One region of the Lysinibacillus sp. HST-98 genome, then DNA from elsewhere that is predicted to be linked to it. Evidence: riboswitches for the same ligand, from Rfam matches in the RefSeq annotation. Region 1 holds a riboswitch; the other holds the start of a gene.

Evidence for each region. A riboswitch is a leader RNA that binds a small molecule or an ion and turns the genes downstream of it on or off. The one in region 1 is predicted to bind cobalamin.
Region 2: it holds a riboswitch for cobalamin, as region 1 does, so the genes downstream of both, cobT (nicotinate-nucleotide--dimethylbenzimidazole phosphoribosyltransferase) here and JIN86_RS13840 (glutaredoxin family protein) in region 1, are expected to answer to the same signal.

The regions. Positions count from the first base shown of each region.
Region 1 covers NZ_JAENHX010000005.1:185,807-201,433, forward strand. The annotation lists gene JIN86_RS13775 (FMN-binding negative transcriptional regulator) at 1-395, opposite strand, end outside; gene pdxR (MocR-like pyridoxine biosynthesis transcription factor PdxR) at 561-1,976, shown strand; gene JIN86_RS13785 (DUF2935 domain-containing protein) at 2,046-2,477, shown strand; gene JIN86_RS13790 (hypothetical protein) at 2,556-2,921, opposite strand; gene JIN86_RS13795 (sensor histidine kinase) at 3,270-6,317, shown strand; gene JIN86_RS13800 (response regulator) at 6,314-7,417, shown strand; gene JIN86_RS13805 (GNAT family N-acetyltransferase) at 7,489-7,992, shown strand; gene JIN86_RS13810 (DUF3888 domain-containing protein) at 8,089-8,829, opposite strand; gene JIN86_RS13815 (hypothetical protein) at 8,920-9,339, shown strand; gene JIN86_RS13820 (Lsa family ABC-F type ribosomal protection protein) at 9,372-10,853, opposite strand; gene JIN86_RS13825 (DUF2089 domain-containing protein) at 11,551-11,916, shown strand; gene JIN86_RS13830 (SHOCT-like domain-containing protein) at 11,930-12,316, shown strand; gene JIN86_RS13835 (hypothetical protein) at 12,326-12,607, shown strand; cobalamin riboswitch at 12,968-13,145, shown strand; gene JIN86_RS13840 (glutaredoxin family protein) at 13,264-13,488, shown strand; gene nrdI (class Ib ribonucleoside-diphosphate reductase assembly flavoprotein NrdI) at 13,485-13,844, shown strand; gene nrdE (class 1b ribonucleoside-diphosphate reductase subunit alpha) at 13,841-15,627, shown strand, end outside.
Region 2 covers NZ_JAENHX010000002.1:389,361-404,987, forward strand. The annotation lists gene JIN86_RS07595 (FecCD family ABC transporter permease) at 1-391, opposite strand, end outside; gene JIN86_RS07600 (FecCD family ABC transporter permease) at 384-1,400, opposite strand; gene JIN86_RS07605 (ABC transporter substrate-binding protein) at 1,524-2,534, opposite strand; gene JIN86_RS07610 (CotD family spore coat protein) at 3,093-3,404, shown strand; gene glnA (type I glutamate--ammonia ligase) at 3,505-4,839, opposite strand; gene JIN86_RS07620 (MerR family transcriptional regulator) at 4,895-5,272, opposite strand; gene JIN86_RS07625 (methionine gamma-lyase family protein) at 5,427-6,680, opposite strand; gene JIN86_RS07630 (trimeric intracellular cation channel family protein) at 7,021-7,626, shown strand; gene cobT (nicotinate-nucleotide--dimethylbenzimidazole phosphoribosyltransferase) at 7,723-8,778, opposite strand; cobalamin riboswitch at 8,870-9,045, opposite strand; gene JIN86_RS07640 (hypothetical protein) at 9,479-9,880, shown strand; gene JIN86_RS07645 (rhodanese-like domain-containing protein) at 9,918-10,220, opposite strand; gene hfq (RNA chaperone Hfq) at 10,316-10,546, opposite strand; gene miaA (tRNA (adenosine(37)-N6)-dimethylallyltransferase MiaA) at 10,644-11,546, opposite strand; gene JIN86_RS07660 (alpha/beta fold hydrolase) at 11,533-12,450, opposite strand; gene JIN86_RS07665 (glycerol-3-phosphate dehydrogenase/oxidase) at 12,454-14,100, opposite strand; gene glpK (glycerol kinase GlpK) at 14,119-15,612, opposite strand.

The DNA.
Region 1 (15,627 bases):
TCACGGAATGACTCATATTTTTCAAGTAAGCTAGTCAAATCTTGTTCTAAAGCTATTCCTTCAATCAGACTTGCCTGTCCATATACATGGACAGCTTGATAATTCCAGGTTGGTACATTTTCATGCTCATACCACGAAGAAGAGATATAGGCATGTGGACCATTAAATATTACGAGAATGTCTTGTACTTCCTCAAAGGTCTTCCATAAAGGGTTACCATAGGCTAAGTGACCAGTCAAATAATAGTCATTCTCGATTTTTTTCAGCAACACGGGTATATGGGCTGCAATTGGCTTACCTTTTCTTATTGAAACGATTGTTGCGAAGGAATTATGTTGAATAAATTCTTTGATTTCTTCTAAATCCGATACTTTATAATACTTAGGAACATACATGGAAATCTCTCCTTATACATAAAATCATCGCGAGTTTTTTGAATAAAAAATAACTATGCAGGGATGTCTTTACATTTTCTACTCAACAATGTAAATTTTATTATAATCAATCACTGGCACCCCTTAAAAGTGCCAATAATGCTATTTTCAAAGGAGCCAAGCATCATGCTCGAAATGACCCCAAACCTGAATAATGAGGAGCCACTTTACCTTCAATTATATAACTATATAAAAGTAGAAATCCAAAATGGAAAGATAAGGGCTCAAAGTAAATTGCCGTCTCAGCGTAGTTTAGCTAAACATTTACAGATTAGTCGCAACACAGTAGATGCAGCATATCAGCAGCTTCTTGCAGAGGGCTATGTGATAAGTAGAGAGCGAGATGGACTATATGTGGTTGACCTTGAAAAAGGTTATTTTCAAGGAGGCCCTCATCATTTTGAACCACAATTAGCGACTCAGCAGAAACAAGACCGACCAGCGATTAAGTACAATTTTAATTATGGGGATATTAATCTAAAAGATTTTCCCTTTAAAATATGGCGTAAATTATCGATGCAGAGCCTTGATGAAGAACAGGCTCATCTCCTTTTATATGGAGATCCACAGGGAGAGCTGGAATTAAGAAATTATATGACAAGCTATCTTTATGAATCAAGAGGGGTGCAATGCAGTGCAGAGCAAATCGTTATAGGAGCAGGCTTGCAGTATCTTCTGGGTATCGTATGTAACCTAATTGGACGAAATGAGCTTTTTGCTATGGAAGATCCAGGTTATTATCGCGTTCGTTACCTGTTTAAAGATAATGGTATAAAGGTGAAACCAATCCCACTTGACGAGCATGGTATTCATATCGATCCGTTGAGAAACAATAATATCAAGGCTGTTTATGTCACACCCTCCCATCAATTTCCCCTTGGAACGGTTATGCCTATCTCAAGAAGATTAGCATTACTAGAGTGGGCTAAGGAAGAAGATGCTTATATCATTGAGGATGATTATGATGGGGAATTTCGATATGCTGGAAAACCGATTCCTGCACTACAGGGATTAGATTCAAGTGATCGCGTCATCTATATGGGCACCTTTTCAAAATCTTTGATTCCAGCCATTAAGCTAAGCTATATGATATTACCTAGAAAATTAATGGATTTATTTCATCAAAACCATTACTATGTTCAAACTGTGTCTAGACTCCATCAGCATACGTTACAGCTATTTATAGAGAGTGGGCATTGGGAGAGACATTTGAATAAAACACGAAATAGTTATAAGCGAAGATATGAGGCATTACTAAAGTCCATTCAACAAACGTTCGGGGAAAATGGGAAAATTTATGGAGCCAGCAGTGGCTTACATATTTTACTTGAACCAAATAATAAGATGACTGAAGAGGAATTGATTGATACAGCAAAAATGGCTGGTGTTAAGGTCTACCCAACATCTATTTTTTATGCAAATCCCTTGGTTGTTCAGCCCGCAAAGGTATTACTTGGATTTGCTAATCTAGCGGAAGATGAGATTGACAAAGGCATTAAGCTATTAAACAATGCCTGGTTTAACAGTTCTACTATGAAGTAAATCTCTTTGAAAGTTCTATTTCCACATTTCTTGTATATACATAATAGAGATAAGTGGGAGGGGAGTTTTATGCAATTTTATTATGGCCATCAAATGCCATTACGTGTATTAGATGAAGCTGAATTTTGGAAACATCAAGAAGAGGAGCATACAGTAGTAATCAGAGAGCTTGTGAAAGATTTGGAGCAGCAATATGTCGATGCGTTAAAGGAATGGGAAACAGCTTTCGCTCAAACACATCAGCAAGTTGTGAGATATATAGAAACCGTCAATCGTTCACAGGGACAAGTTTCTCCAGCTTTGTTTCAGGATATTTTACAGCTTACTTCCTTCTGTCTGCAACAGAGTGATCAATTTATTCAATTTTGCCGAACGCTTATGCAAGAAAGTCAACCGATAAGCGCCAATCCGACAGCTAAAGTTGTATTAAATCATATCATTGTAGAATCCGAATATTTTATCGGGATTGCTCAAACCATTTTATATCAACAGAAATACTAGGTCTTAGCGTCTGGAAAATGGAGTTTGGAGAAGGGACATTTGCCATACTCCATTTTCAGGTCGCTATACCCCAAAATATTAACTATTCGGAATTTTCTCTTTATATTTAAAAGAGAGGAGGCTTAATGAATAATTTTTAAGTGTATCTGTGTGAACAAAGTCATTTAAAATACTTTCAATTGAATGACAATGTTGATTGATTAAATTAATTTCTTCTATATAATTTGAATCAATCAATACTTCTTTTAATGTTTTAAACACTACTTTCTGCTCGTTAAATAAATAAACCAGTTCAAACCTAGCGTTCACTATTAGAGTGGTAATCTCGGGAAAAATAATTCGATCCTTTAGTACTTCAAGAATGGAATCCACGGATTTTACTCCCTCAATAGCTTGTAAAGCTGAAAAAACACCATTTAATAACTCTTCAAAATCAACCTTCATCAAAATCCTCCATCAATCAAAATCCTTTTTGATCATAACATTTTTTCAGAAAAATTTTAATGATTAATATTTTCCTTCAATAATGTGAAAAGACTATTTAGACAATAGTAAGTTGTTGAAAAACAAATCAATTCACATGCTTGAAGAGGTTAATAAAAATCCTTAATCTGCTCATAATCGTTTTTTTAAGATAACAACAAATAAAACATCAAGAAAGGTATTATTATTGTTTGTTTAGATTTTGTTCAAACACAGTATGCTACTATCTCAAAAGGGGTTGATTGTAAAAACTGTGAGCAATATGATGTAAAGATACATCATAAATGATCGATCTTTGGGGGCACGGAAATGAAAAAAAATATCATAATTATTGTCAGTATAATCATGCTTTTTGTGATTGTTTTTTTGATTGGTAACTGGCAATATTTCTCCAATAATCAGCCGAAAATTATACATAAAGGTGTAGGAAAGTTAGAGGAAGAGCAATTATTAAAGCCTGTAAAGCTAGAAGGCGAATGGGCATTTTATCCAAATGTATTAATTTCTTTGGGGGATAATTTTGATAGCTATCAACATAAAAGACTGAATTTAAATGTACCCTTCAATTGGCAAGCATATGTAGAGCCAAATGAAGAGGGGCTTTCGGTGGGAACCTATCACGTCAGCATAGAGGTACCATCAGATGGATTTTATGGCCTATATATTCGAACGATTCGTCAAGCTAGTCGTGTATTCATTAATGGCGTTGAGGTAGGGGCTAAAGGAAATCCAAGTACCGTTTTAAGCGCGTATGCATCTGAAAATGATGATAAATATACCGTGTTTTCTCCTAGTGTCAATAAAAAACTAGACATTGTCATCCATGTTGCCAACTACAATTATCCTCAGGCTGGAATTGTTTATCCTATTGAATTTGGGACGATGCAGACTATTCAAAAGCATTATCACTGGAAAGTGTTTTTAGATCTAGTAGTGAGTATAGGTCATATGATAGTTGGTGCGATCTATGTTTTTACATTTTTACAGGATCACAAGCGTAAAGAAGAGTTATTCTTTGGTCTTTTTACTATTTCATTAGGTTTTTATATGTCGTTTATCAATCAAAAAGTGTTTTTCCTGTTATTTACTGATCTATCAACGGTTAATCAATTGCGTCTGCAATTAGGAATCATTCCACTTGCATTACTTGCTTTAACATTTTTTATAAATGCGATGTATCCACAATTACTAGAAAGAAAAATTTTTTACACGCTTGCCATAGTGCTTGGTATCGTGTTTGTTATGTACGGTATCTATAATCCCTTTACAAAAAATGAAAGAGCCTCTTCAGAATTTGAAATGATTATGAGAAAAATAATCTATATTAGTGTCACGGCTCCGGTTATTTTCTATAATATATGGATGCTTATAAAGGTCATGCTAAAACGTCTAGAGGCTGTGCGTTATGTACTAATAGTTATTACAGCGATTAGTTGTTATTCCATTTTACTCATTTGTAACTTTTTATTTGGGACGCCTTTTGACTATACAGAATTTTTGTTATTTTTACTAATATTATTTGGCTTTGCCTCATTATTAAATTATCGTGCCAATCAAGCTGTTTTAAAAATAGCCGCATTGTCAGAAGAATTGCTTGAACATAACCAAATGAAGAATGAATTTCTTCTGAAAACATCGCATGAACTCCGTGCCCCCCTAAACGGAATATTAAATTTATCCAGATCCTTAATGGAAGGTGCTCAAGGACCATTAAAACGATCTCAACAGGAGCAAGTTATTCTAATTCACAGCGTTACACAGCGTATAGGCCATTTAGTAGAAGATTTATTGTTTTCTTCCAATCAAATGACAGGCGAAGTAAGGATTAGTCTACGTAGTGTATCTCTGTCTGTTATACATGAAGTAGTGGCCGAAATTCGTAGTGTAATGCCCAAAAATAGTCAAGTAAGGGTAGCCGCAGAGATAAACGGGGATTTGCCAAAGATCTTCACGGATGAATTACGCTTTAAACAAATTTTATATAACTTGCTGCATAATGCGATTAAATTTACACAAAACGGAACAATCACAGTCACTGCGCATGTTGAACAGCAGCAGATGGTCATCCAAGTAAGTGATACAGGCTGTGGAATTCCAACACAAGAGTTAGATCGTATTTTTAATGCCTTTTATCAAGGAAACCATCATCATAATAAAGAAGGGTTAGGTTTGGGACTAAGTATTACTAAAAATATTGTTGAAAAATTAAACGGTAACATTCATGTGACAAGCACTGTAGAGGAAGGTACAACATTTACATTTACAATGCCTCTCTCAACATCAGAAAACGTAAGTAATGAACAAGCTACCATTACATCGCATACTGATACAGAAATACAGCTTCGATTACCTCTTATTTATAAAGGAAGTGATAAAAAAATACTGGTGGTAGATGACAACCATGTTAATATAAAAGCTTTAACGGAAGCATTAAGTTTAAAGGGATATACAGTGATCGCCGTAGATAATGGCTTTGATGCGATCGATTATATTAAAACCAATCATGTAGATTGTATGTTAATCGACCTAATGATGAATGGGATGTCAGGTTATGAGTTATGTAAACGTGTACGTAAACAATATGATATGCTGGAACTACCCATAATTATCTTAACTACAGTAATGAAGCAATCTGACTTACTGCAAACGTTAAAAGTAGGGGCGAATGATTATCTACAAAAGCCGATTTCTACCGATGAACTTTTTATTCGTATTGAATCTTTATTGGCTGTTCGACAATCATCAATCGATGCGATCGAAGTAGAAATGAACTACTTATATTCACAGGTCACACCACATTTTGTATATAACACCCTTAATACGATTATTGGTTTAAGTTATACAGATATGGAAAACACACGTGAAGCTCTTTATTGTTTAGCCACTTATTTCCGTGCAAAATTGAATGTTCATTACCGAAATAGCATTGTCCCCATTGATGAGGAGATGGAGCTTGTAAAAGCCTATTTATCGATTGAAAAAATGCGCTTTGGAGATCGTTTACGTATTAAATATGATATTGACGAATCGATACAATTAGGAATCCCTGCTTTGTCTATTCAACCACTAGTTGAAAACGCAGTATTCCATGGAATTTCTAAGAAAGTAGAGGGAGGGACCATTGAATTAAGCCTACAGAGAGAGGGACAATTTGTAAGAATTAAAATCTATGATAATGGTGTAGGAATTTCAGAAGAAAAAGTGCAACAATTGCTAAATGAAGAAAGTACAAGAATTGGCTTTATGAATCCATTAAAGAAATTTAAATTAATAAAAAATGCTAGTTTACGAATTTACAGCAAAGAAGGAAAGGGAACAACAATTGTCATTTTATTACCAGCGGGTGGTGGCACATGAATATAATGATCGTTGATGATGAAAAATTGGCCATTGATGTTTTAACGATTATGGTTAAACAACTTGCCCAATTTCAGATTAACATTAAAGGAACATTTACAAATTCAACTGAAGCCCTCCAGTTTCTTGAAAAAGAAATAATTGATGTAGTGTTTTTAGATATTGAAATGATTGACACACACGGTATGCAACTTGCAAAGCTGTTACTACACAAGCAACCATCCTTACAAATTATTTTTGTTACAGCTCATACACAATTTGCAGTGGAGGCTTTTGAAGTAGAGGCAACAGATTATTTATTAAAGCCTGTACATGAAAAACGACTGATTATAGCGTTAACAAAAGCACAGAAAAAAATGGTCGTTACGGTGGCGCCGAGGGTTGAGAAAAACTCATTATATGCGCATACATTAGGCAGCTTTTATCTACTGGATGTTCAACATAATGTGATTAAGTGGCGTACGAGAAAAGTACGTGAACTATTTTTATATTTACTATTTCATCAAAAAAGGCCTATGTTAAATGCAATTCTTTTAGAGGAATTGTGGCCAGATTTGGACTTTGAAAAGGCAGCTAGTAATTTACATACAACTATTTATCATTTAAGAAAGATATTAAAGGACAATGGCATTCAAGATCCAATACTCTTAGTCAATAATCACTATAAATTAAATGCTCAAATTCAAACTGATTATGATGAGCTGAATCAACTATTGGAGCAGGAACAACATGATGAGAAATCCATTCAGCAGTTATTGAATTGCTATGAGGGTGATTTTTTATTAGATGAGGAGTATTTATGGGTTAATCAAATCAGGCTCCGCTTAAAGCAAGCTGTATTACATGTACTTGAACAGTATATAGCACGTCCAAACGCTGCACATACTTTATTAAAGTATAATTGCCTACAAAAGCTATTAGAGCTAGACGAATATAATGAATACTATATGTTTCAATTGTTAGAATTCTTAATTCAACAAAATAGAAAACAAGAATGTATAAAATTCTTTGAATCTATAGAGGCAAAATTAGCTGAAATTGATCTCCCTGTGCCAGAAAAAATTTATAGAAAATACAACGAGTTCTTACTCAACGTTTAGAAACGATTTCGGAAAAGTAATTTCTGTTTTAATAGTAGGCAATAATTTTATAAAAAGGGGATGCTTTCGACATGCAAAGGATTGAAATAATTGAGCTTCACCATATGGAGCAAGATTTGGAGGAGCTTACTGAATTATTGATTATGGTCGTAGATGAAGGAGCATCCGTAGGTTTTTTACCTCCACTCACACAAGAACAAGCGATAAAATATTGGCAATCTGTCTTGGCGTCAGATGTCTTGTTATTCATTGCGAAAATAAATAAACAAATTGTAGGTAGTATTCAATTGCATTTAACTAGCAAACCAAATGGCATTCACCGTGCTGAAATTTGCAAGTTACTGACACACCCCGACTTTAGACGCAACGGTATTGGACGAGCGCTGATGCAACAAGCAGAGGAACAAGCAAAACAAGAAAAACGTTCCCTGCTAGTTCTAGATACGAGAGAAGGAGATCCTTCCAATAAATTATATAAATCATTAGATTATCAAGAAGTGGGGAAAATTCCTCAATATACTATTTCACCAGATGGAGAATTAGAAGCAACCGTAATTTACTATAAATTCATTTAATCATGGTATCGAATACAAAAAATAACTGAAAACGTATAGACAGGGAGCTCTTAAAAAATGAAGCCTAACTGATGGAATCAGTTAGGCTTCATTTTTCTATATATACCACGGCAACAAATCCTCCATTTTCTTACCTGGCTTACTTGTTTTATCTGTTACGATCCATGTGCCGTCTTTCTTTTGCAGTTGATAGCTTACATTTGTACCATCCGCCCTTTTAAAGAGCATATAGCCGATATTACCCTTGATAAAGGTGACAGGGTCTATGACATTTTTGTAGGGAATCTTTCGCTCAGGAAATAAAATATGGGTCACTATTTCCTCTGCAATCGTAGCAAGGGGTTTCATATCACTATTTATTTCAGCTTGATATTGCAATTGATCGTAATGATAGGAAGTATACGATGCTAAGTCCAGCTTAAAACTCTGCTTTATATCTAACAGTGTTGCCCTATAGAATGCGTTTATTGCCTTTTCTACATCATCTGCCTCATGTATATAGCGAAGTGTACTGACACCAGTTGGACTGACTTCAAATGTAATGATTTCCTTACTGTAGGGTGGGGAATGTGCATGCTCAAAGGTGGTAGCTTCCACGTCAACCCTAAAGCTAAACTGACTTTCTCTAACAATCTTTAAAATTTTCACATCATATAAGCCGTACTGCTTAGGATAGCCGTAGTAATGATCAATTTCCTTTTCGATAAATGGATTAAGGATTGTAATGAATGTGTCCCTGATTAGTTGATCATCAGCTTGTTCACTTTGCGCATAAATCTTACATGGCACAATGAACATAGTGAAGATAGCCATTAAAACATAAGCAAATTTTTTCATGGAATAGTGACCTTTCTGCAGGATGATACTTTATAGAGTGCACCAATCACAGCAAATTATCGAGCATTTTTAAAGAAAGGGAATTGAACAATGGGAAAAATAATAATGCCCTTTTTATGTATGCTTTTGTTATTTCCAACAGCTACTTCGGGGTCAGAACCTGAAGGCTTAAAATGTCCAAATCCAGATGTATTGATGGAAACAACGGAGAAAGACAAAAATGAGCTTAGTCAAGCATTAGCTGACATCATTCCAAAAGTATATGGCTCAAGCCCTGATGATCAGGAGTGGCAAATTGAGGTGATAAAGCCCATGCCCATATTAACTGGCATGGAGGAGAATTACTATAAAATGGCGGTGAACTTCTGTGGAGAAAATGTGGCTAATCACTCCTGGTTTGTTCGATTAAGGTTTCCAAGATTACTGCCAGCGCAAAGTGCATCACTAGGTGAGCTATATATCGTGAAAGAGACAACTACTAAATGGGTCCATTGGTTTCAATATCATTAAAAAGGAAGAATCCATAAAATGGATTCTTCTCTTTACGACATCGCTACCGTTTTCGTTGCTATAGTTTGTTGAAATGCCTGATCATGCTCAACCATTACCATTGTGAGATGGGAGCTTTTTATGAGCTCTTCAATCTGCATGCGTGAATAGATATCAATAAAATTGAGTGGTTCATCCCAAATATATAAATGAGCCTTCTCACACAAGCTTTTAGCAATCAGCAGCTTTTTCTTTTGCCCACCAGAATAATGAGAGATATCCTTCTCAAATTGAATACGCTCAAAATCCATCTTGCGCAGGATTGATTTAAATAACGTCTCATCAATACCATGCTCTTCAATAAATTCCGATAGCAATCCCTTTAAATGGGATGTATCCTGCTGAACATAGGAAATGACTAGACCTGAAGCTAACTTTATCGAGCCTGTATGTTGGATGGGATTACCTAGAATAAGTTTTAACATACTACTTTTTCCGCTTCCATTTTTGCCATCTAAAACAACTCGATCCCCTTGTGCCACTTTGAAGCTAATAGGCTTATTCACAATATGGTCATCGTATTGAATGGATACATCTGTTACAGCAACCATTTCTTTTGATGGATATGCCAATGGCTCTACTTTCAATGACTCAGTTTTTTCCACATTTTTTAGCAGCTTTGATTTTTCCTCAATAGCTCTTTGTTGTCTGGATTCCAAATTCTTTGCTCGTTTCATCATTTTAGCTGCTTTATGCCCGACAAAGCCTTTGTCCAGCTTTGAACCTGAATTGGTTGTGCCATTTTTGGAGGCTTCCACTTGATTAGACCAACCTACCGAACGCTTTGAAGATTGTTTTAATCGATCAATATCTTTTTGCAGTCGTTGATTGGTTACTTCTTCGTGCTCCTGCTGTCGATCAAAATTTAACTTCCAAGAAGAATAGTTTCCACTTTGAACGTCAATATTGGCTCTATTGATCGATAGAATATGGTCAACACAGCCATCTAAAAAGTTTCTGTCATGTGAAATTAAAATAAATCCTTTTTTCCTGCGAAGATAATCTGAAACCGTCTTTCGTGCATCCGTGTCTAGATGATTGGTTGGCTCATCAATTAATAAAAATTGACCCTCTGTCAAAAACAACGCAGCAAGCAGCACCTTTGTTTGCTCGCCATTGGATAATGTTTTAAAAGGACGATACATGACCTCCGCATCTACATGTAGGTAAGCTATTTCACGTAGACATTCCCAATCCTCTGCCTGAGGACAAATTTCTTCAAATATTTCGTGGGTATATTTATTTGGATCTGAAACAGGGTAGGGGAAATAAGTAAAGTCTACAGAAGAGATGATTTTTCCGCTATACTCATATTTTCCTAATAACAACTGAAAGAATGTTGTTTTACCTCGTCCGTTTCTACCGATAAATCCAAGTTTCCAATCGGTATCGATTTGGAAGTTGACATTCTCAAAAATATTGTCAAAGCTACTTGGATAAGAAAAAGTTAAGTTTTGTACTTGTATCATGGACATGATAATTCCTCCTTTGTATTACAACAGTTTACTTTTCATACAAAGTCGGTCTATCCATCTATGTTTCATTTCTCCGTATAAGCAGATGGATATTAACGACTTATACGGAGTGTTACATGCGTCACAATAGTTTCTAAATCGCTCATATTTTTCCTCTCCTTTATGGGTAAATGAAAGGTACAAAATCAACTATGAAGCAAGAAAAAATCCCTCCACTTGTGCATTGGAAGGATTAGTCTTTCACTAAATAAATACGATTTGCCATTTGAGTCATGACAAATACAATGCAAACTGATTGTTAAAAATGGATAAACTAACCCTATATTTTGTGTTTGAAATCATTCAATTCAAATAAAAATATAGTTTAGTTCTTCATTGTCCATTCATCAGTCCTCTCATAATTGTCTTTTTATAGTAACAAATTTTTTTACAGAATACAATGTAACCTTATTTTCAATTCTAAACTGTCATGATCTAACTGATGTCGCTAGCTACAAGTAGAATAGAAAACACATACATAGAGTAAAGTTGACTGTGCTATGATTGCTTACGACAAGCAATACAGCAATGATTAATTAATATTTTTAATTCAATAATTAATTTTATTTATTTTATAATTAAAAAAATCAATTTTTATTATTTACATATTTAATTTCTTTGTTATATAATCAACTTAACTTAAAGGAAGGAGTTCACTATGGCTTATCAAGTAATCACAAATTGCCCTGTCTGCAGTAAAACATTAAAAATTACGAAGTTACAGTGTTCTCATTGTCACACGACCATTGAAAATGAATTTGAATTGTCGAAGCTAGCATCCTTATCACAGGATCAGCTTCATTTTGTGGAAGTGTTTTTAACCTGCAGAGGAAACATTAAAGAGGTTGAAAAGGAACTGGGTGTTTCGTATCCAACAGTTCGAGGCAAGCTAAACGACATTATTTCATCCCTTGGCTATGCTCAAAAGAAGAAAAATGAAGTAGACGAGAAAAAAATTGTAAGCATGCTGGAAAATGGCGAAATCACAACGGATGAAGCCATAAAGCTCTTAAAAGACGAATAGGGAGGAACGGACCATGAAAGAGGAAATCACAAAAGTGTTAACCATGATTCAAGAGGGAAAAATTGATGCGGATAAAGGATCAGAGCTGATTCAAGTGCTACAACAGAAAGAAGACTCAGAGAACAAATTTGTGGAAAAAACAAAGTATTTAGAAAAAACATTAAAGGTTCGTGTTGTATCCACCGAAAATGATAATGTTACGGTAAACTTGCCGATTAAACTTGTTAAAGCCGTATTGATGGCAGGACACAGCATCGCTGCGAGTATTCCACAATCAGAAAAATACGTAAAAGATATCGACATCAATCTTCTTCTTGAAGCAATCGAAAATGAATTAGACGGACAAATTGTAGATATAAAATCAGCAAACGGGGATTCCGTTGCAGTCTTCATTGAGTAGAGGCAACGAATGATGCATGTAAAAGTGAAAGCAAAAGATGTTCGCTTTACAGTCCCAGTTCCCTATATTGTGCTAACCATTGTCCTCTCCATTTTAACTTCTAAATGGATTCAGCAACAAGCCAATAAGTGGACAAAGGCATACTTCGATCGAAAGAACATAGACTTTACCTTTCCGATCATCGACAAAGAAATGCTAAAGCCGATTATCAAGGAACTACAAAATTATAAGGGAGTCGTGCTAGTCGATGTCAAAGCTCAGGACGGGACTGAGGTTAAGATTAGACTATAATCCCAATGATAGAATGGTAAGAGCATGTTATGATAAAAGCATGCTCTTTATTAATTTAATGAGCATCATTTGAAATGGGTAAGAGATGATCATTATTTCAGGATTTATGATAGAAGCTACTATTTTTCAATGGTACATAAAATAGAACATTTCTTTCAGAATTCTAGATACACTTTGATAGATAAACATGTACATCGTCTAAAATAGATTTTTGATTTGGGTATAAGCGATTAGTGGTAATCTATTTGGAACTACATAATTAAAAATACTGAATAATCCAAAAATAAAGAAGTTTAGAATCTTGATTTACTTTTCATTTGAAGGATGGTACACTTAAAACTATTGAACAACAACTATATATTGTGTTCGTTTTACAAAGGTACTACTACATGTAGTTTAAAAGGGAAGTTCGGTACAATTCCGACGCTGTCCCCGCAACTGTGTAGCTGACGATGATTGCAACCACTGTGCATTTGCATGGGAAGGGAATCAGAGAATGAAGCAAAGCCAGGAGACCTGCCTTTATAAAACAAATTTATCATTTCTTCGGGGATTAAGAGATGGGAACGTCAGTATTTTTGGTATGTTAACGTTTCCATTTAGCCTATCTCTCTAGAGGAGATAGGCTTTTTTATTTTATGAAAAGAGGGATTTCTATGAAACTTTATACGAAAACAATTTGTCCAAAATGCCTATGGGTAAAATCTGAACTACAACGTGCAGGACTTGAAGCTGAAATTGTTAACATCGATCACGATGAACAAGCAAAGCAAACGATTATTGACGCAGGTTTTTTAAGTGTGCCTGTTTTAGAGATGAATGAAACTTTTATAGGAGATGTTCAGGAAATTGTTTCTCAAATTGAGTTGATTGCCCTATGATTGTTTACGCGAGTCGTACAGGTAATGTCCGAAATGTTGTATCCAAATTAAAGGCAGAATGTATCGAGCTCTCGGAGGAATTGCGATTGAACAAGCCCTATCTTTTAATTACCTACACAGATGGTTTAGGTGACATTCCAGCAAAGGTACAACGTTTCTTAGAAAAAAACAGGGATTTTTGTAAAGGAGTAGTTGCCAGTGGTAATAGTAACTTCGGTCATCATGTATTTGGCGCTGCTGGTGAGAAAATCGCTGCTACCTATCATGTACCCTTAGTAAGGAAATTAGATTTACGAGGTAATCAAACGGATTACGAAGCAATACAAACGTTTTATGAAACGAGGGTAATAAGATGAAAACCTATTTAAAGCTTAATAATGACGTACTGAATCGTTATAGTACAACTGGATTACTTGAGTTAGAAAAGGACCGCGAAGCTACGCGCCGCTACTTTTTAGAGTATGTTAACGTACGTTTGCGTTATTTTATAGATATTGAGGAAAAAATTCGCTATTTAGTTGATGAGGGCTACTATGAGAAAGCATTTATCGATATGTACGAGATGGAATTTATTAAGAAGCTGTACAAGAAAGCCTATGATTATAATTTCCGCTTCCCATCCTTTATGAGCGCAAGCAAATTTTATGATAGCTATGCTATGAAAAGTCGTGACGGGGAAGAGATCTTAGAAAAGTATGAGGATCGTATTGTCATTATTGCTTTGTATTTGGCTCAAGGAAACACGGCTCTAGCAGAACGCTCTGTCGAAGCAATGATGGAAGCCTACCAGCCAGCAACACCAACTGCTTTAAATAGTGGTAAGAAAGCACGTGGTGAATTAGTTAGCTGCTTTAAATTATCAATGGATGACTCCATGAACAGTATTGCTGAAAATATTGGCTATTGTTTAGAGCTATCACGCCTTGGTGGTGGAGTAGGGGTCAACTTAACAGATTTACGCCCTTTAGGTGATCCAATTAAAGAGATATTAAATCGTGCAAGTGGTGTCATCCCAGTAGCAAAACTGTTAGAAAATTCTTTCAGTTATTCGAATCAGCTAGGGCAACGAAATGGCTCAGGCGTTGTTTATCTAAATATTTTCCATGCAGACATAGAAAATTTCATATCATCAAAAAAACCAAATGCTGACGATAAAATTCGCCTCGCAACTCTTTCAACAGGGATTATTATACCTAGTATTTTCTTCGAACTGATGAAACGTGATAAGGATATCGTCTTGTTTAGCCCATACGATATTTTTAAAGAATACGGTAAACGTATGTCTGAGATTTCCATTTCAGACATGTACTACGAGCTACTTGATAACCCAAAAATTCGTAAAATTAAACGTTTAAATGCACGGAAGCTTTACACAGAGGTGAAAAAAGCACAATTTGAATCAGGCTATCCGTTTGAAATCTTTGATGATAATGTCAATAAGGTACATCCTTTAAAAAATATTGGACGTGTCAAAATGTCCAATCTATGTACAGAAATTCTGCAAGTGCAAGAGACAAGTATCATTACGGATCAGGATCAACCAAATGACTATGGATTAGATGTATCGTGTAACTTAGGTTCCATCGATATCCATGCAGCAAGTAAAGTGAAGGATTTCGGCGCATTAGTCGATACAGCGATGCACCTACTAACAAATGTATCGCAAATGACGCATATTAAAAATGTACCGTCTGTTGCAAAAGCCAATCAATTAATGCATTCTGTAGGGCTTGGCTGTATGAACCTCCATGGGCATCTGGTGACGGAGGGCATCCTGTACGGCTCAAGAGAGTCGATTGATTTCATGGATCACTTTATGGAAGCGATGAACTATTATTCACTGAAATCTTCGATGGAAATGGCAAAAGAAAAAGCTGCAACCTTCTATCGATTCGAGGACAGTGATTATGCATCTGGTAGCTATTTTGACCAATATATCAATAAAGCTGAAGAAGAATTGTCACCTGTTGTATTGAAGGCGCTTGGCAATATTCCAATCATCACAAACAAGATGTGGGAAACGTTAAAGCAAGATGTGATGCAATACGGGCTATTCCATTCCTATCGTTTGGCTATTGCCCCAACTGGTAGTATTTCATATATTCGTAGCTGTACGGCTTCAATCGCTCCATGTACAGA
Region 2 (15,627 bases), on a different contig from region 1:
TGCTGACTGATCCCATAAAGTACACGATAAAAATAATTGCACCCATCGATGCTCCGCTCGTTACACCAATAATATCGGGGGCAGCAAGAGGATTACGGATAATTCCTTGTAAAATTAAACCGGCAACTCCAAGCGCAGCACCAACTAATAAGGCCATTAAGACACGCGGGAGCCTTAATGTATGTAAGACAAAATCATACTCTCCATTCCCATAGCCCAACAATTCTTTCACCACTGTCACTGGATGAATAAACTCACTACCAGCAGATAAACCCAGAACCGTTATGATGACTAATAATAAGCTTAATAGTAATAGTATCCAACCCGTTCTTTTAGCAATTTGAAAAGATATACGATTAGATTGCGTTCGCACTGTCACATAATTAGGCATTTTTTGCTAACCCCTTTCGTGCAATATAAATGAAGAAAGGAGCTCCGATTAAGGCAGTCATGACTCCAATCGGCATTTCCAATGGCATAATCACATATCTTGCCGCAATATCTGCCAACAGTAGCAATATTGCTCCCAACACGGCACTGTAGGGAATAATCCAGCGATAATCTGTGCCAACAAGATGGATCGCCATATGAGGCACAATCAAGCCAATAAAGCCTATTGAACCTGCAACAGCTACTGAACTGCCAGCAAGTATGATAATAATTATGCCTAGCGCGATTTTCGTGAGCATTGTTCGTTGTCCTAATCCTTTGGCAATATCATCTCCTGATTGTAAAATATTGATTGAACGCCCCATAAATATTGCCACCACTGTCACTCCTAAAATAAACGGTAGGACAGGCACGAGCATTTCAATACTACGCCCCGATACAGAGCCTGCTAACCAAAACAGGACACTTTGTAAACCTTGTTCATCGATGACTAAAAGCCCCTGCGTAAACGAGACAAATAGAGCTGTAATCGCTGCACCAGCTAATACTATTTTAATCGGTGTTAACCCATCTCTTCCTAATGAGCCTAGGAAAAAAACCATTGCACCCGCTGCACCTGCCCCTAAAAAGGCAATCCACATATAGCTCATTAAAGATTGAACGGAAAAAAGAGTAATGGCACTGACAATAAAAAATATGGCCCCTGCATTAATACCTAAAATATCAGGAGCTGCTAAAGGATTTCTTGTTAATGCTCGCATTAATGCACCCGCAATGGCAAGGCTTGCGCCAACTACTGTAGCGATCACAGCTCTTGTAAATCTAGATGTTCGAATAATGACATGCTCCTTATTAGCAGCATCAAAATGAAAAATAGCATCATAGATTGACGAGAAAGGTATGGACGTTTGACCAATAGCTATGCTGATTATAAATGCCAGCAAAAGAATCAAACAGCTGATGAGTAAACCTATTTGTTTCATCGGTCTACTGGAAAGAATAATTCTCATGTTATGCCAACTTTCTTGATCCATAATTTATCTGATGTAGGTTTTAATTATGCTCAAACACTACAATGAGAGGGCTGTTATTCAAGTATTCTCTAACACTTTTAACAGCCCATCCTTCATTCACTATTTTTCTAATTCAAACTTGTCATAAATATCATCCAGCATTAAATTAGCACTAGTAATACCACCTGCTAGATTCCAATTGATTTCATCTACCTGATAAACTTGATTCGCTTTCACTGCGTCAAGCTCTTTCCAAAGTGGATGGTTTGTCCAATCTTCATAAGTTTTTTTCACTGTCTCATCATTTTCCATAAACATATAAATAACATCAGCATTCATTTGGGTAATACTTTCCTTGTCCGTTAGCTTCACAATTTCTAAAGAATCATCTGTTAAATTTTTAGGACCTTGGAATCCAAGCTCAGATAAAATAGAACCCGCATAACCTGTCACATAAATACGAGCATGGTCTGCTCTGAAGTTGACAACAGAAACATGGAATGGCCATTTATCGCCAAGCTTCTCTTTAATTTTTGTTTGGAAATCAGCTACTCGCGTATCCCAATCGCCAAGTAATTCTTTCACCTTATCTTCTTGATTCATTGCTTGACCCATCATTTCCGCTGTTCCTTTGAAATCAAAAACTGTTTCATGAGCAACTGTTGGGGCAATCTGCGATAACTGATCATAAATTTCTTCATGACGTACTTTAGAAGCAATAATTAAATCTGGTTTAAGCTTTGCAATTTCTTCAAGGTTTGGTTGTGTTTCTTGTCCTACAATTGCAACGCCATCAAGCTCATTCTTCATATAATTATAAACAGGCGCTTCAGCCCAAGATTCTACTACCCCAACTGGCTTAATGCCCATAGCTACTGCAACATCTGTTGCGCCTTGATATAGTGTAACGATTTTTGTAGGTGTGCCTTCAATCGTTGTAGTACCCATTGCATGTGTAATCTCACGACTAGAAAATGCTGATTCTGTGTTACTTTCTTCTGCTTTGTCGTTCTCTTGTGAACTACTGGAGTTCGATGTTTTCTCCCCACACCCAACTAATAATAATGCGAAGGTTAATAGTAGTGTGAAAAGTACAAAAAAGTTCTTTTTCTGAAGTGATAATTTTGGCATACATTTCCTCCTAAGAAATAATCGACAACGATAATCATTATCAATTAAAGAGTATACTGTACGATTGTTTAATTGACAATATCTATTTTTTCAAAAAACATACTTTTTTAATAAAAATTTATTTTACATTATGCCGCTAGGAAGAACGTTATTTAAAAAACTTATTCATCGCGTTGAAAAAAAGCAAGTGGATGGTTGTTAGATTCTTTTACTTCTTCACTTCGAAAATATGTGCTATTTTGTTCACTACTGTTAGTATGAAAGAAGTGTTGCAGTATGATTGAGGGGAGGATCATCGCCCTTTGGAAAGGACAATGATGGAACGGAAAACGCCTCGCCCGCAAAATTGCTTTTTCCCCCGTTGACATCATCTTTTTTCAACAATATGTCATGCTTTCATTTCACTCAAAGACGTAGGCAAATTGATTATAGATTTTCTACTATTTTAGTTACTTGTTAGATTTACCTATGCATTAATAGGCAAATAAATAGACCCTATCGACGTATATCTCATATCTTAATAATGAACTACAACTTATCAAAACAGGAGGTAATAACATGTTTCAACGAAGACGCCATCCGGCAAAAGGTCCACACTGCTGTCCGCCACAAATGATGCCAATGCAATATGATCCACCACAATTTTTGCCACCAGAGCAATATGTACGCACAAATTATATTCATACGGTTGTTCCACACGTACAACCTGCACATGTTACAACAGTCAACAAACATATGATTGATCATCAGTACTATTTCCCATGCACAGAATCTGTCGTGAATGAATGCTGTGAAACACATACAATGTGTGGTATGCCACCTAACCCTTGCCATATGCCTATGCCACACCATCATAAACATATGCGCTAATACTAAAATAACGATGGGGTTGTCATATGACCCCACCGTTCCTAATATATGTTCAGAAAAAAACCGAGTCACCTTTATCAGGGACTCGGTATCTTTATGATTAATACATTTTTAAATATTGATCGCGTTCCCACTGATGAACAGTTGTACGGTACATATCGAACTCGATTTCTTTTGCTTCTTTAAAGTTTGCATAAATATGCTCACCTAGTGCTTCCTGTGCTACTTGATCTTTAGCAAGTAATGTTAGTGCATCATCAAGTGCTGCAGGTAGGTTTTCAATACCATTTGCTTGACGCTCTTCTTCCGACATCACATAGATGTTGCGGTTAATAGCAGCAGGTGGAGTTAGGCTTTGACGAATACCTTCAAGACCTGCTTCTAAAATAACCGCCATCGCTAAATATGGGTTTGCAGAAGGGTCTACAGAACGTACTTCAACACGAGTTGAAAGGCCACGCGCAGATGGAATACGAATTAATGGTGAACGGTTTTGTGCAGACCATGCTACATAACATGGTGCTTCATAACCTGGTACTAGACGTTTATAAGAGTTAACTGTTGGGTTTGTTACAGCTGTGAAACCTTGTACGTGTGCAAGAACACCCGCCATGAATTGCATAGCTGTTTCAGAAAGACCTAATTCTGTAGATTCATCATAGAACGCATTTTCTTTACCTTTAAATAGCGACACGTTAAAGTGCATACCAGAGCCTGCTTCACCAAATAGTGGTTTTGGCATAAATGTAGCGTGTAAGCCATGTTTACGAGCGATTGTTTTAACCACTAATTTGAATGTTTGGATGTTATCACACGCAGTAACAGCGTCAGCATATTTAAAGTCGATTTCGTGTTGTCCTGGAGCTACCTCATGGTGTGATGCTTCAATTTCAAAGCCCATTTCTTCTAGCTCTAACACGATATCACGACGGCAATTTTCCCCAAGATCTGTTGGCGCTAAATCGAAATAACCACCATGGTCATTTACTTCTAATGTTGGTTCGCCTTTTGCATCTAATTTGAATAAGAAGAATTCTGGCTCAGGCCCTAAATTGAAGCTTGAGAAGCCCATTTCTTCCATTTTTTTAAGAATTCGTTTTAGGTTGTTACGTGGGTCACCAGCAAACGGTTCGCCTTTCGCAGTGTATACATCACAGATAAAACGTGCTACTTTCCCTTTTTCAGAAGTCCAAGGGAATACTACGAAAGTATCAAGATCAGGATATAAATACATATCAGATTCTTCGATTCGAACGAAACCTTCAATAGATGAGCCATCAAACATCATTTTATTTTCAAGTGCTTTGTCTAATTGACTTACAGGAATCTCAACATTTTTGATAGTGCCAAGAATATCTGTAAATTGTAAACGAATAAAGCTTACGTTTTTTTCTTCGATGAGACGTTTAATGTCCTCTTTTGTGTATTTACCCACAGTTTTCCACACTCCTATAATTTGTCTAGCTTTTATGTTTACCCTACCCTATTTATTAATAGAATCGAGATAAATCCCCTCTTCGGATGGATGATTTTTGCATGCGCTGTGCTTGACGCATTTCTTCGCGCATAATTTGGCGTAATTCTGAATCACTTAAGTCTTGCTCATCAGTTGTTGCAACAGGATTTTTCTTTTTAGCAAATATTTTTTTAATCTTCGCCATATTCATACCCTGTTCTAAGTAGTCTTTAACCTCAAGCAATGTATCGACGTCATTTAGTGAAAACATACGTCGATTGCCTTCTGTTCGGTGCGGCTCAATTAAATGGTGTTCTTCATAATAACGAATTTGTCTTGCCGAAAGCTCTGTTAATTGCATCACGATACTCATCGATAATAACGGCATAGTTCGTCTAATTTCACGACTCATTTAAGTCCTCCTCCAATACCCGCTTATCATATAACGAATTTTTTTTACTGTCAACCAACCATGTAAGGTTATCTAACATGGTTGGCACTATTTTTTTCAATCAGATTAAAAATTGTAAAAAACTATTCATATTTAGGCTTTATCTATTGTCTTGTTATGCTTTTTGAATGGCTTGAACCGCACTGCAAATAGCAAATTTAACGTGTTCATATGTTAGTCCGCCCTGGATAAATGCTGTATATGGCGGTCGTATGGGGCCATCCGCTGTTAGCTCAATGCTGGACCCTTGAATAAATGTTCCCGCCGCCATAATGACATCATCTTCATAGCCTGGCATATAGGCTGGTTCAGGAGCATAATGGGCATTTATCGGTGAGTTGGCTTGTATTTCACGACAAAAGTCAATCATTTGCTGTGCTGTTTGGAATGATACTGATTGAATTAAATCTGTACGCTTCGCATCATAGCTCGGAGAAGTGCTCATGCCGATTTCCTCGAGCATTGCAGCTGTAAATATCGCCCCTTTTAGTGCTTGCGATACAACATGTGGTGCTAGGAAAAATCCTTGATAAAAATCACCTAGTGTATTTAATGTGGCCCCCGCTTCTGCTCCAATACCTGGAGATGTCATACGATAGGCACATTTCTCCACTAAATCTGCGCGGCCAGCAATATAGCCACCAATTTTAGCCAAGCCTCCACCTGGATTTTTAATGAGCGAGCCTGCCATTAAGTCAGCACCGACCTCTGTAGGTTCCTGCGCCTCTACAAACTCGCCATAGCAGTTATCTACAAAAATAATAGCTTTCGGGGCTATTTTACGTACCTTTACACACATATCTGCAATTTCTTCAATTGTAAAGGATGGACGTGTTGCATAGCCTTTTGAACGTTGAATCGCGATCATTTTGGTTTGTGCTGTAATGGCCGCTTCTACACCTGCCCAATCAATGGCCTGGTTATCTAGTAAATCCACATGTCGATAACCGATTTTATAATCTTTTAGTGAACCTGTATCTTTATCACCACCATCGACAATGGATTGCAATGTATCATATGGCTGACCAGAAATATAAAGCAGCTCATCACCAGGACGTAAAACACCGAATAGACTAAGCGTGATTGCATGTGTACCTGAAATAATTTGTGGTCGGACTATGGCTGCCTCTGCACCAAATACTTCCGCATAAACACGCTCTAGATTATCCCGCCCCTCATCATCATAGCCATAGCCGTTTGATGGATGTAAATGATAATCACTTACTTGATGCTTTCTGAAAGCTGCTAGCACCTTCTGCTGATTGTAGAATGCCATTTCTTCTACCTTGGCATGATAAGGCCGAACTTGCTCCTCTACTTTTGCCGCTAACGATAGCGTTTCTATTGATAAATTTGATGTAAATGTCATTCTTTCTTCTCCATTTCACAATGTCACGCATTTCAATCAGTAAGATTTATTGACTATCTAAATTGACTTCAATCACTCTAGAATTCCCTAACCAACTACTGGTATATGAACGCATTTGACGAATGTTTTTCTTTATTTTAATCACATTTTATCAATTTGTATGTGCACCTGTAAAACTTGCCTATTGTTTCTAAGAGGATTTTACGCTAAGCTAATGTGCGGACTCAATTCAAGAAGCGTATTTAATGACCGATTTTGGCTATTAAATTCATAGATTCTGTTACGTAAAACGTCTTTTAACTTTTAAAAAGTTTATTTATTGATAGAAGGGGTGAACGGGATGGCTTGGGAGGTTTTTAGTATCATAGGAACAATTGCCTTTGCTATTTCTGGGGCAATTATTGCCATGGAAGAAGAATACGATTTATTCGGTGTATATATACTTGGTATTGTGACTGCTTTTGGTGGAGGAGCTATTCGAAATTTACTCATTGGACTACCTGTCACAACACTTTGGGGACAGGATATGATGTTTCAAATAGCGCTTGCTGCGATTACGATATTCTTTATTTTTCCACATCATCTGATTCAACATTGGCATCGTTGGGGTAACTTCACAGATGCGATTGGCTTATCAGCATTTGCTATTCAAGGCGCACTCTATGCTGTCAAGCTTGATATGCCAGTGAGCGCAGTCATTGTAGCTGCTGTTTTGACAGGTTCAGGTGGTGGTATTGTACGAGATTTATTAGCTAGAAGAAAACCATTAGTTCTCCGTGATGAAGTTTATGGCGTTTGGGCAGCTCTTGCTGGACTGTTAATCGGCTTCGAGGTTTTTACAGGGGACATTTTCCTTTATATTTTATTCGCAGTGATTACAGCTTTACGTATTCTTTCCTATATGATGAAGTGGCGCTTGCCATTACGTAAATTAAATCGAGCATAAACACCATTCAGCCAATGACCAAAAATTAAGTCATTGGCTGTTTTATTGTTTTAGCTAATGTTTCATTCCTTATATGATTAAAAAAAGACATTTAACTTACCTTTTTAACAACTGCATTGATTCTTCTAAAGTCACCATGTTTTTCATCATCGAGCAAGCTGCATCTAAAATAGGAAAGGCTAAGGCTGCTCCAGAACCTTCGCCTAAACGCATATTCATATGCAACATCGGTTCAATGCCTAGTAACGCAGCGGCAATTTTTGCCCCTGGCTCCTCTGAAGCATGGGAAGGAATAATATAATCAATTACTTTTGGTTCGAGCTTATAAGCAATGAGGGCAGCTATAGTCGAAATAAATCCATCAATGACAACGGGTTTACGATGGGCAGCAGCGCCAAGAATAATACCTGTCATCGCCCCTATCTCTAATCCTCCAACCTTAGCCAGAAGATCAATAACATCATTTGGATTAGGCTTATTTAAGGTAATTGCTTTTTCAATAACTGCTGCTTTATAGGCAATGCCTCCTTGGCCTACTCCTGCACCAAACCCCGTTACTTCGATAGGGTCGTATCCCGTCAAAACTGCTAATATTGCAGCACTTGGTGTTGTATTGCCGATGCCCATTTCTCCAGTCCCAAGTACATCAGCACCTTTTATGATTTCCTCAGTGGCCACACGGATTCCTACTTCTATCGATTGAATGGCTTCTTGTTTGGACATAGCTGGACCTTGTGCCATGTTATCGGTACCATATTTAATTTTATGAATAAGGACTCCTGCATCAAGTGGAATATCTTCTTTTACCCCAACATCTACTGTGACCACCTTTGCATTGGTAATGCCCGCAATCGCACAAACGCCTGTACCACCCTTAGGAAAATTTAATGTTTGAAAGAGCGTAACATCTTGTGGATTCGTGGTTACACCTTCCTCGCAAACACCATGATCTGCAGCACAGACAATCATCACTTTTTTGTCGACCGTCGGATATAATTGTCCGGTTATACCAGAGAGCTGTACGGCAATTGATTCTAGTTTACCCAAGCTACCCGGGGGCTTACAAAGCGCATCAATCCGCTTTCTGGCTTGTTCCATACTTTTCATATCAACCCCTGGAATGTTTTGAATCGTGTCTTGTAATAATTGCATGATTATTTCTCCTCTCGTTCTCATAAGACAAAATAAAAAGTCTGTAGTTTATTGTCATGACAAATAAACTACAGACTTTTCCATCATCTATATCTTCTAAAGCAAGTAGGCAGGTCTCCTGGCTCAAGTTCAACACCTCATAGTACCTTCCCAGCAATTTGCTAGTGGCATACACTATGAAACTCCCTTATACAGTGGCGGGTCCGCTAAAGCTTTTCACTTTATTCCCTATTCTCCCTAGTGGGCACCTATTGCTTTTATGTAATTATGATAAATCTACTTTACAACTTTTTTATTGTCAAGAGGAAAAATTTTTTGAGTGTTAACTTAGTACAACCAGCTATTCAAACAATTTAGGAGCTTATCAAGAGCTTATAACAATAAAGGAATCCTTCACTTGGATTCCAAGTCTTCCTTAATTAGTGCTTTTTAGAATTCTCTATGCCTAAAACTCGGCTTGTTACAAAAACTATCGGCTACATCAATTGTCCTAACAAATAAATCACAAATTAACTCCATTTCCACCTTCCAAAACTTGTATTTTTCCAGTTCTCTAAGAAATGTTAAACATAAAATTGAAAAGCCCTTATAATCTGTTCAATGTAAACATAAATTATTTCTGAAACTTCAGTATTGAATTGATTGAAGATTGGGTAAGTATCAAAAGTAATAAAACGATAAAAAGTTAGGGGAAGATATAATGAATGCAGAAGAATTAAGAAATGCTATTGCTGAAACCTGTGAAACACACGATAGCCTCTATGCCCAACTCGTAAAACCGATTAATCAGTTGTTAATCAATGTCGACGCTTCGATCAGTGAAGAGACAGCAAATAAAATACTGGAAAATTTAAAGTTATTTCATAGTGGTGATAAATACTTGACGGAATGTCATTTGGAGGAGAGCCAAAATTTCTTGAAAGATGGCATTGAGCTTCTCCAAGAGGGGGATTTGGCGAATGGAGCACTACAAATTTATGGAGCTGGTCTAAACTTTGCTAGTTATGCTTCAAAAGTGCAGGGACAAAAAAACGTTAATATCTACAAAAACTTTGAAGAAAATTTTAATTTTATCATGGACGCCCTGAAAAATAAACCATGAAAAAAGAAAGAGTATACACTCTTTCTTTTTCCATGGTTTATTTAAATTCTAATTCTCCATCATAAGCCAGCATGCCGCCTTCAAGGTTTGTTACATCAAATCCTTGTGCCTCTAAGTAAGCACATGCATTGGCAGAACGAGCTCCAGCCTTACATACAATAATATATGGCTTTTCTACATCTAAATCCTCTAAACGTTCAGGGATAGTTCCGAGTGCAATATGTTGAGCACCTGGGATCATGCCATGTGCTACTTCATCCTCTTCACGAACATCGATAATATATAGGTCCTCATTTGCATCTAACAGATCTAATAATTGTGTTGTTTCCATTGTTTTCATAAACTTTGTCCTCCAAAATATAAAATTCCACTATCATTATAGCTTGTAGCAAAAAAAACAGCCAGTGTGAGTACACTAACTGTTTAACAAACTTATTATACTTCTGTCTCTAAAAACTCAATTTGTTTTGCTGGTACGAATGTAGAAATGGCGTGCTTGTAGATTAGGTGCTGCTTATTTTCAGCATCAAGTAGTAATACTGTAAAATTATCATATGATTTCACAGTCCCTTTTAACTGAAATCCGTTTAACAGAAATACAGTTACAAAAACACTGTTTTTACGTAGTTGGTTCAAGAACGTATCTTGCAAATTGATTGATTTCATCAAATAGCCTCCCTACTAACTTTCTACCTCTTCATTCCTATAGTAGCATGTTCTACCAATTTATCAATTAGTAATTTTTAGAAATTTTTCTTTATTCTTATAATCGATCATCAGGCGTAATAAAATGGACATCCATTTTATTACGGAAATAAGTAAGCTGTCTTTTTGCATAGCGACGGGAATTTTGTTTTAAGCTATCAATGGCTTCCTCTAGGGTACATTTACCATCTAAATAATCATATAATTCTTTATACCCGATGGCTTGTATAGACTGCACACCGCGGATATTTCGCTGCCATAATCCCTTCACTTCTTGCAGAAGACCATTTTCCATCATTAAATCAACACGACGATTAATACGGTCATATAGCACGTCTCGAGACATGTTTTGACCTAACCCTAAAATAACATGGTTGTAAAGGGGTACTTCTCCTCGATTTTGCGCTTCAGCTGCTTTTGATACACCGCTTAATTCCAGCATCTCTAATGCACGAATAACACGACGTGTATTGTTAGGATGGATTGTCTCCGCTGTTTGAGGGTCTAGTTTTTTTAATTTGTCATGCATTGCTTCAGGGCCAAGCTTTTCTAATTCCTCATAGTAGGCTTTTCGTGCTTCTACATCTACTTTTTCATCAGTAAATTGGAAATCATAGAGGACAGCTTGTACATATAAGCCAGAGCCCCCTACTATTATAGGTAATTTTTGACGAGATTGAATTTCCGCGATCTTCGCACGTACTAATTTTTGATAATCTGCTACCGAAAAAGATTCTGTAGGCTCTAAAAAGCTTAGTAAATGATGAGGAACGCCCTCCATCTCTTCTTCGGTAATTTTAGCTGTCCCAATATCGAGCCCTTTATAAACTTGCATGGAATCACCATTAATGACTTCACCGTTATATTTTTTTGCCAGTTCAATGCTTAATGCCGTTTTACCAGAGGCAGTCGGCCCCACTATTGCTACGACCTCTGCCTGCTGCAATTTAGTTTCTATCATATTTTTCTAACCACCGTAATAAAACTTGAAAGACCGCTTCTTGATTGTCTTCATTTAAAATTTCATGTCGTTTTTCCTCGAATAAATAAACCGTTACATCCTCTACACCCACTGCTGCTAACTGTTCAGCAACTTTGTAAACGCCTAGCCCCTGTTCACCAACTGGATCTTTACTGCCACTAATTAAGAGAATAGGGAGGTCTTTTCTTACTTTTGCTAATTCTCTTTTACGATTTAGTGTGGCAAAGCCAGTTGTCAAATCCACGAAAAATTGATTCGTTGGAATAAAGCCACAATAGGGATCATCGATATACTTTTCCACCTCTTGTTGTACTGAACATAACCAATCATAGGCAGTCTTCGGATTGGGAAATTGCTTATTAAAGCTACCAAAGCTCAATTGATTTAACAGCTTACTTTCAGTTTCTTTTCCTAGTCCCTTAGCTAAAGCCTTGGCTACTAGATTTCCTACAGCATGCAAGGCTGTCACATTTCCAGTGCCACAGAGAATAACATTATCTACTTGCTCTCCATATAATTGAATATAGCGTCTAGTAATGAAGGAACCCATACTATGGCCAAAGAGAATTAATGGTACATTAGCGTATGGTACGTGAAGTTGTGTAATCACTTCATGAGCATCTTTTACAACACGCTCAAAGCCGTTTTCTTCAGCAAAAAAGCCCAATGTCCCATTATATGCTGCCGTTTCACCATGCCCACGGTGATCGTGCATCGTCACAACATAGCCTGCTGCGTTGAGAGTTTTCGCAAATGTTAAATAGCGACCACTGTGCTCTGCCATGCCATGCAAAATGTGAATATGTCCAATACATGGCGTTGAAGGCTCCGATGTTCGAGTGAAGACAAATTGTTCATCCGACATTTGAATATAACGCTCCATCCCTTACTCCCCTTCTTTCACAAAATTTGTTGCATCGTTAATGGCTTGCTCTAATTCAGCAATATAGCTATTTTTTTGTTCCTCCGTATAATTTAAGCGTTGTTGCATCACTTGCATCACTTGCTGTTTATAAAGCTTTACTGCTTCAATATCGAAGTATAATAAACCAGTCCGACGGATAAAGAAGTCGCTTGGTGTATAGACCATTTCGGCTTCAATGCCATACAGTAGCATCGCATGTAAGGCAAGAGGCATTGTACTGCCATGTTCATGTAAAAATTTCACGCGATCAAATAAGGCATCTACATTCGTGCCATACTTTTGTACGAGATGCTTGGCTTCATCATAATTTAAGCCATACTGTACGCCTTCCCGTGCTTTATAGGCAATATAGTCAGGGAAATTAATAGCGTTAATTCCCTTTGCACCAGAAAGTGCTAGCTCACGTGTTAAACAGGCACTTGCATGCTTGTAGCGACGGGCCTTCACAATTTTATCCACAATCGTTTCAGCCATTTGGCGATAGCCCGTAAGCTTACCACCCGCAATCGTCATTAAACCACTTGGCGCTGTCCAAATTTCATCTTTCCTTGAAATTTCTGATGGATCCTTGCCTTTTTCATAAATCAGAGGTCGGACCCCTGCCCAAGAGGATTCAATTGTGTCTCTTGTGATAGTAGCAGTTGGAAAGATCTTTTTTGCAGCCTCCATTAGATAATCCACATCTTGCTGTGTTGCCACTGGATGTATAGGATTACCTTCATAGACAGTATCCGTAGTCCCTACATAGGTTTTGCCATCTCGTGGAATGGCAAAGGCCATACGACCATCAGCAATATCAAAATAAACAGCTTGCTTTAGCGGGAAATCCTTTTGTTTGAAGACAATATGAACGCCCTTTGTTAGACGTAATTGCTTGTTATCTGCTACCTTATCTTTTTGTCGTACGTCATCAACCCAGGGACCTGTTGCATTCACAATTTGGGCGGCATGGACATTGAGCATTTTCCCCGTCACATGATCCCTCACTTTAATGCCAACAAGCTTTTTCTTTTCATAAATAAATTCCGTCATTTCAGCATAGTTGAGGCAAAGCGCTCCATACTCTACTGCCTTTTTTAATACTTCAATTGTTAGACGGGCATCATCTGTACGGTATTCTACATAATAGCCACCGCCGACTAAGCCATCTTGATTGAGTAAAGGCTCTAATGCCAGGGTTTCCTGAGCATTTAACATCGTTCTACGTTCATGTTTTTTGACGCCCGCCAAGCGGTCATAGACCTTTAATGCCATAGATGTTGTGAAGGGACCGAGTGAACCCTTTTTATATAAAGGTAATAGCATTTTTTCAGGCGTTGTGACATGTACAGCATTATCATAAACAATTTCACGCTCTCGCCCTACCTCGGCTACAACTCCTACATCAAATTGCTTTAAATAACGTAGACCACCGTGAATCAATTTGGTTGAACGGCTCGACGTACCAGCTGAAAAATCCTGCATATCAATTAATGCGACAGAAAGGCCTCTTGATGCGGCATCTAATGCAATTCCTGCACCTGTAATACCACCACCAATGACTAATACGTCAAAGCTATAGTGCTCTAGATAATATAAAATTTTTGGTCGCTGCTCAAATGAAAACATACCTTTCTCCCCCAATAGCTATGATTTAAAAATTCGTGTTGCCTCTACAGCCTTCTGCCATCCTGTATACAGAGCTGTGGCTTGTTCTTCATCCATGTGAGGGTGATAGGTTTCCCCACTCACCCATAATGCCGATAAAGCCTCTTGGTTTGGCCAGAAGCTTGTCGCCAGCCCCGCTAAATAGGCTGCACCGAGTGCTGTTGACTCATTCAGTTTTGCTAGCTCTACTTGTAGCTGTAAAACATCACTTTGGAACTGCATTAAAAATTGATTTTTGACAGCTCCACCATCTACACGGAGTACTTCAATCGGAGTACCTGCTGCTTCTTCCATTGCATCTAGTACATCTTTCGTTTGATAGGCTAATGATTCTAGTGTTGCTCGAATAAAATGTTCTTTTGATGTTCCACGGGTTAACCCAAAAATGGCGCCACGTGCATCTGTATCCCAGTAAGGCGTACCTAGACCAACAAAGGCAGGGACAACATAAACCCCATCAGTATGATCTACTTTTCTAGCATAGGATTCAGAATCCTCTGCTGTACGAATCATCCTTAGTCCATCGCGTAGCCATTGAATAGCTGATCCTGCTACAAATACACTACCTTCCAATGCATAGGTCACTGTCCCATCTATTCCCCACGCAATGGTTGTCAATAAACCATTTTCCGATGTCACTGCTTGCTCTCCTGTATTTAATAGCATAAAGCAGCCAGTGCCATACGTGTTTTTAGCCATTCCTTTGCTAAAACAAGTTTGTCCAAAAAGTGCGGCTTGCTGATCACCCGCAATCCCAGCTATCGGAATTTTTTCTCCAAAAAATATACTTGGAGCCGTTTCTGTGTATATTTCTGATGAATTTCTCACTTCTGGAAGCATGGACATTGGGATAGCTAAAAGCTCGCAAAGTTCCTCATCCCACTTCAATTCATGAATATTGTAGAGCATTGTTCGAGCTGCATTTGAGTAATCGGTCACATGAGCCTTTCCCTTTGATAATCGCCAAACAAGCCATGTATCAATCGTTCCAAATAATAAATCCCCATTGTCTGCCTTTTCACGAGCGCCTTCAACATTATCTAAAATCCATTTAATTTTTGTCGCTGAAAAATAAGCATCTAAGCGAAGCCCTGTCTTTTGCTGAAAATGTTCTTCATGTCCTTGTTCTTTTAAGGTATTCACAATGTCCTGTGTTTGGCGTGATTGCCAGACAATCGCATTGTAAATTGGCTGACCTGTGTGTTTATCCCACACCACTGTTGTTTCGCGCTGATTGGTAATGCCGATCGCATGAACCTCACTTGCTTCATGGCCACTTTCGGTTAATACCGCCGCAATAACGGACAAGATAGAACCCCATATTTCATTGGCATTATGCTCTACCCAGCCAGCATTTGGAAAGATTTGTTGAAATTCTTTTTGTGCTACATGAACAATTTGACCTTTTTTATCAAATAAAATGGCTCTTGAACTTGTCGTTCCTTGATCAATCGCTAAAATAAATTCACCCATCTATTTTCCCCCTCT